Regions from separate parts of the Streptomyces sp. NPDC057623 genome, predicted to be linked through region 1. Evidence: riboswitches for the same ligand, from Rfam matches in the RefSeq annotation. Region 1 holds a riboswitch; the other holds the start of a gene.
The links. A riboswitch is a leader RNA that binds a small molecule or an ion and turns the genes downstream of it on or off. The one in region 1 is predicted to bind cobalamin.
Positions count from the first base shown of each region.

Region 2: linked by a shared signal. The riboswitch ahead of ACFU95_RS19685 (cobalamin biosynthesis protein) and the one ahead of ACFU95_RS08295 (ABC transporter substrate-binding protein) in region 1 are both predicted to bind cobalamin.

Region 1 covers NZ_JBHVGZ010000005.1:248,548-251,737, reverse strand. Annotated here, with positions in the region: gene ACFU95_RS08300 (methylmalonyl-CoA mutase family protein) at 1-1,665, opposite strand, end outside; cobalamin riboswitch at 1,808-2,023, shown strand; gene ACFU95_RS08295 (ABC transporter substrate-binding protein) at 2,082-3,134, shown strand; gene ACFU95_RS08290 (FecCD family ABC transporter permease) at 3,143-3,190, shown strand, end outside.
Region 2 covers NZ_JBHVGZ010000017.1:86,981-90,170, reverse strand. Annotated here, with positions in the region: gene ACFU95_RS19690 (trypsin-like peptidase domain-containing protein) at 1-1,541, opposite strand, end outside; cobalamin riboswitch at 1,744-1,887, shown strand; gene ACFU95_RS19685 (cobalamin biosynthesis protein) at 1,986-2,927, shown strand; gene ACFU95_RS19680 (cobyric acid synthase) at 2,924-3,190, shown strand, end outside.

The DNA.
Region 1 (3,190 bases):
CCCGGCGGCCACGGTCTCGGCCTGCTCCTCGTAGAGGGCGTCACTGGAGCACAGGCACACCTCGGTGGCGCCGCTCTCCTCGAAGCCGCCCTCGGTGACGGGCTCGATGCCGCCTGCCTGGAAGAGGTTCGAGGCGAAGGTGAGGCGCGCGGTGTGCGCGGCGGCGGGGCCGAGCGCGGCCAGGAAGACACGGGGCCGGGAGCCGGTGGCGGCCAGGTGGGCGTCGGAGCGGGCGCGCAGCGCCTCGTACGCCTCGTCGCGGCGGACCCGGGGGAGGCCGCCGGACCGGGGTTCGGGGGCGGGCTCGCGCTGCACGGGCGGCTCGGACAGGTACGGGAACTCGCTGACGCCGGTGACGGGTTCGCGGCGCTTGGCGAGCTTGCCGGCCCGCGCCTCCCAGGTGGCGGCGAGGTCCTGGCCCAGCTGCCCGGAGCGCAGGGCGGCCGCCTGGCCTCCCGCGCCTTCGATCTTGCGGAAGAACTCCCAGCCCGCGTGGGCGAGTTCGTCCGTGAGTCGCTCCACGTACCAGGAGCCGCCCGCCGGGTCGATCACCCGGGCGAGGTGCGACTCCTCCAGGAGGATGGTCGAGGTGTTGCGGGCGATGCGCCGCGCGAACGCGTCCGGCAGGCCCAGCGCGTGGTCGAAGGGCAGCACGGTCACCGAGTCGGCGCCGCCGACCCCGGCGGCCAGCGTGGCCACCGTCGTGCGCAGCATGTTCACCCACGGGTCGCGGCGCGTCATCATCACCGGCGAGGTCACGACGTGCTGCACCTGCGCGCTCGGCGCCGCGCACACCTCGCTCACCCGCGCCCACAGCCGGCGCGCGGCCCGCAGCTTGGCGATGGTCAGGAACTGGTCGGCGGTGGCCGCGTAGCGGAACTCCAGCTGCGCACACACCTGTTCGACCGTCAGGCCCGCCTCGGTGAGCTCCCGCAGATACGCGACGCCGGTCGCGAGCGAGCAGCCCAGCTCCTGGGCGGCCGAGCCGCCGGCCTCGTGGTACGGCAACGCGTCCACGGTCAGCGCCCGCAGCCCCGGGTACTCCTCGGCACACCGCCGGGCCAGCGAGGCGACCGGCGCGAACGCCGAGGACTCTCCGGTACGTGCCTCGTGGCCGAGCGGGTCCCCGCCGAGGTTGCCGCGCGCCGCCTCCTTGGCGACGCCCCGCTCCTCGTACAGCCGCAGCAGCTCGCGCGCGGCGGGTTCCACGTCGGCTCCCGCGTCGAGGGCGACGGGGGCCAGGTCGAGATAGACACCGTCCAGGACCCGGCCGAGCGACGACACCGGGATGCCGCCCTCGCCGAGGACCAGCCAGAGCGAGGTGACGCCGTTCTCCAGGTCCGCGAGCGCCACACCGTCCGCGACCGCGGTGTGCCGCTGGCGCAGGTCCCAGCCGCCGACCGTGTTGCCCTCGGCGCGACCGCCGCGGACGAACGGGGCGAACCCGGGCAGACCGGGGTCGGGTGCGGCGTCGCGCGCGGTGTACAGGGGACGGGTGCGCAGCCCGTCCTCCAGAGCAGTGGACAGGGCATCTACCGCTGCCGGACCCGAGACGTCCTTGCCCGACTTGCGCAGCACACCTTCCACCAGGTGTTGCCACTGCTCATGGGTTGCGTCAGGGAACTCGGCGGCCAGCGAGAGCCCGTCGTCAGGCAGGACCGTCATGCTCGGATGCTAGGTCAGATCGACAAAGGAGCAGCAGAGGGCACGGCTGTGACCTTTCCCTCTCGCAGGTTGTGACCTGGGTCTCCGCACTCTCCCGGGCCCCCGCGGTGACCGTTCTGCCGGCCTGGCGGCGAGGCGGGCTTGATAGCCTCTGCGGGCCAGTCGAGCCACATCCGAGGCCAGGGAATCCGGTGCGAATCCGGAGCTGACGCGCAGCGGTGAGGGGGACCGGCGGGGCACACCATGCCACTGGGAGGGGAACGGGCCGGCCGAAGGGCGGGCACGGGAACCGTACCGGGAAGGCGCCCCGGCGGGACGAACCCGAGTCCGAAGACCTGCTGGCACCTTCGCGCCCCGCGCGAAGGACGTCCGTAGGCCAGGCTCCGCGCACGAGCCCCGACAACCGAGGCACGCCTGTGTTCCGTTCCGCGTTCCGTCCCGCCGCCCTGCTGCTCGCACCCGCCCTTCTGCTCACCGCCTGCGGTGGCCCTGGAGACGGCGGCACCGAGGACAGCGGCAAGCCCGCCACCGCGGGCCATCCCCTCACCCTCGACAACTGCGGCCACGAGGTCACCCTCAAGTCCGCCCCGCAGCACGCCGTCTCCCTCAACCAGGGCACCACCGAGATCCTGCTCTCCCTCGGCCTCGCCGACCGCATCGCCGGTACGGCGACCTGGACCGACCCGGTGATGAAGGGGCTGGAGAAGGCAAACGCCTCCGTACCCCGCCTCGCGGACAACGCGCCCTCCTTCGAGAAGGTCCTGGACGCCGAACCCGACTTCGTCACCGCCTCCTTCGAATCCACCCTCGGCAAGGGCGGCGTCGCCACCCGCGAGCAGTTCGAGAAGCTGGGCGTGCCCACGTACGTCTCGCCCTCCGACTGCGCCGCGGGCAAGGACAACGACAGCGGCGGCGACGGCTCCCGCTCCACCCCGCTCACCCTCGATGCCGTGTACGGCGAGATCCGCGACCTGGCCCGCGCGTTCGGCGTCGAGGAGCGCGGCGAGAAGCTCGTCGCCGCGCTGAAGGAGCGGGTGCGCGAGGCCACCGCCGGACTGGACGCCTCCGACGTGTCCCTCATGTACTGGTTCGCCAACTCCCAGTCGCCCTACCTCGCCGGTTGCTGCGGTGCGCCGGGCGCCATCACCCGTGCCGTCGGCGCGCGGAACGCGTTCGCCGACACCCACGACGAGTGGCCCCAGATCAACTGGGAGACGGTCGCCGACCGCGACCCCGACGTGATCGTGATCGGCGACCTGACCCGCGAGCAGCAGACCGCGGAGACCGCCGCGGCCAAGATCAGCTTCCTGGAGACCAACCCCGCCACCCGCAACCTGACCGCGGTGAAGAAGAAGCGGTACGTCCTGCTCAGCGGGCAGGCGATGAACCCGTCCATCCGCACGGTCGAAGGCATCGAGAAGGTCGCCGCCGGGCTGCGCGACTTCGGGCTCGCCGGACGCACCAGGTGAGCCCGCGCATGCCGCTGCTGGCCCTCGGCGGGCCGGCCGCGCTGCTCGCGTCGGTC
Region 2 (3,190 bases), on a different contig from region 1:
GTGAGGCCGGGGACACGGGCCGCCGGACCTTCGATGGCACGGAGCAACGCCGATCGCCCCAGCGGCGCGACCACTTGGGCGCAGTCGCTGAGGACGCGGGCGGTGACCGGGTCGGCCAGGTCGTCCAGGCAGGAGGAGCGCAGGGTCGCGAGAACGCGCAACCGGCGCCCCTCCGCCGGTGCCGAGACGAGATCCACCACCAGTGCCAACAGGGCGCGGGCCGTGGCCGTTTCGGCGGCGACCGTCTCCTCCAGCTGGTTGAGGAAGAAGACATGGCCGCGCGGGCCGCAGTGGTCCAGCACTCGCCGCCCGAGTTCGGCGGCGGTCGGACCGTCCGCGGAGTCCAGCAGGTCCGCCAGGGCGAGCGCGGCACGCTCCTGCTCCACGGCGGCCAGCGCGGGGTTGAGGGCCGCCTCGGGCCGGGGCGCGGGCACGGCGGCGGGGTCGGGACCAGGGCGGGGGCCGGGGTCGGGACCCGGCGACATCACCGGTCCGGCGTCGGGACCGGTCGCAGGCGACCCCGACGCAGCGCCACCGGAACCGGCCTCGGGCGATGGCCCCTGTGCGACTGCGGCACCAGACGCCCCCAACGCCCCCGCCGCCCAAGCCGCCCCCGATGCTCCCAACACCCCCACCACCGCCCGAGCCACCGTCAGCGACGCCCGTGTCCCCGGCAGTGGGCGGATCTCCGAGACGGTGAACCCCTCGGCCCGCAGTCGGGGCAGTACCCCGGCCCGTACCAGGGACGTCTTGCCGCTGCCGGACGGACCCACCACCGGGACCACCAAGTGCCGTTCGACCGCGTCGAGGAGCCGACGCGTCTCGTCCTCCCGGCCGAAGAAGTACTCGGCGTCCTTCTCGCGGAACGCGTCGAGACCGCGGTACGGGCAGCGGCGCCGACCGGGCTGGAGGTCGAGGAGCGCGGCGGCCGGGATGAGGTACGACGTCGTCGCCGAGGCGCCGCGGTCGGTCGCGACCGTCATGCCGATGACCGCGCCGGCCTCCTCGTCCCAGACCGGCGCTCCGCTGCATCCGGGGCCGATGCGATGGCCCGTGCCGTCCGTCTCCATCGCGATCCAGCCCTGGCCGACGATGTCGAGCAGCCGTCCGCCGATCCAGGCGCCGTGCTCGGCGGTGGCGGGAAAGCCGAGGACGCGGAAGCGGTGGTGCCAGACGTCGCCCGCGCCCGCCAGCGGGACCGCGCCACCGGGTGCGCCTTCCGGCAGCCGCAGCAAGGCGATGTCGCCGGTGCCGTCCGTTGCCACCGGCCGCCAGCCGGACACCTTCGCCTCGTAGGTCACCGCGCCCGGCAGCAGCGGGAACTCCACCGTCACCGACGGCACCGGCGGCGTCGCCGCTCTCGCGTCGGTGCGCAGCGCGTCCGCGACCACATGGGCGCAGGTGACGACCGTGCCCGGGGCGAGCAGGAAGCCCGTCCCCACGGACCGGCCGTCGACGCCGCGCACCCGGACCACCGCGGTGCCGAGCTCTTCCAGGGAACCGGCACCCTTTCCCCGTAGACCCGTTTCACCAATGTTCATACAGACTCGCCGAGTTTCCTCTATCTCATCATGCTTCGTACGAGATATTGCAGGTGCCGGGCGCCCCTGTCCGCAACCGAGTCGCGGCAAGGCCACCCGGCTCGGGGAATTGGTCCCGAGTCCGCCCCTACAGGTCCGGTGTGGTGCTAGCCATGTGGGGTTCTCCACACTCCCCCGCCGCAGGTCAACGGCAAGTTGACGGCCCTTCCAACCCCGTGGTGGACTTCCGGGGCCAGCTACGGCGGCAGAAGAGGAAGCCGGTGCGAATCCGGCGCGGTCCCGCCACTGTCACCGGGGTAGAAAGCCCCGGGAGCCAGGAACTCTCGCCGCCGGTCTCGTCGAACCAGGGCGTGGACACCCTGAGTGAGGACACAACGCGATGCTCGCCTGCCGATCGACACGCAGTACCAGACCGTCGTCTGACCTCACGGTCGGCTGACTCCGATGCGAGCCGATCGCGTCTTCGCGTACGGCGCCGCCGCCGGGCTTCTCGGTGATCTGCTGCTCGGCGACCCTCGCCGGGGGCATCCGGTCGCCGCGTTCGGGCGCGCCGCCGGTGCCGTGGAAAGAGTGCTGTGGCGCGACGACCGCGCACGGGGTGCGCTGCACACGGCCGTGTGCGCCGGTGGCGCCGTCGCCGTCGGAGCGCTCGCCGCGCGTGCCGTCCGTACCTCTCCCGCCGCGTCTCTCGCCCTGACCGGCGCCGCCACCTGGGCGGTGGTCGGGGGGACTTCGCTCGCCCGGGAGGCCCTCACGATCGGGCGCGCCCTGGAGGCGGGGGACGTCGAGGGCGCGCGGGCGCGCCTGCCGCATCTGTGCGGGCGGGATCCGCAGGCGCTGGACGCGGACGGGATCGCGCGGGCGGTCGTGGAGTCCGTCGCCGAGAACACCTCCGACGCGGTGGTGGGCGCGCTGGTGTGGGGTGCCGTCGGCGGGGTGCCGGGGCTGCTCGGGTTCCGGGCCGTGAACACGCTCGACGCCATGGTGGGCCACAAGTCGCCCAAGTACCGCCGGTACGGGTGGGCTTCGGCACGGCTCGACGACGTGGCGGGGTGGCCGGGGGCCCGGCTGACCGCCGTACTCGCCGCCGTCGCCGGGGGAGATCCGCGCGGGGCGGTACGGGCCTGGCGCGCCGACGCCGGCAAGCACCCCAGCCCCAACGCCGGGCCCGTCGAGGCCTCGTTCGCGGGGGCGCTCGGGGTGCGCCTCGGCGGGACGCTGTCGTACGGCGGGCGGGTGGAGCATCGGCCCGTGCTCAACGGGGCGGGGCGCGCCGTCGCCGTCCAGGACATCGAGAGGGCCGTACGGCTGTCGAGGCGCGTCGGCTGGCTGGCGCTCGGCGTCTGTGCCGCCGCGCGCCGTATCGCGAAGGGACGTACGTCATGACGGGCGGTGGGCTTCTCGTCGCCGGAACCACCTCGGACGCGGGCAAGAGCGTCGTCACCGCCGGGATCTGCCGGTGGCTGGTGCGGCAGGGGGTCAAGGTCGCACCCTTCAAGGCGCAGAACATGTCCCTCAACTCGTTCGTGACGCGCGAGGGCGCCGAGATCGGGCGGGCGCAGGCCATGCAGGCGCAGGCGTGCCGCCTGGAGCCGACCGCGCAGATGAATCCCGTGCTGCTCAAGCCCGGTGGCGAGCGGAGCAGCCAG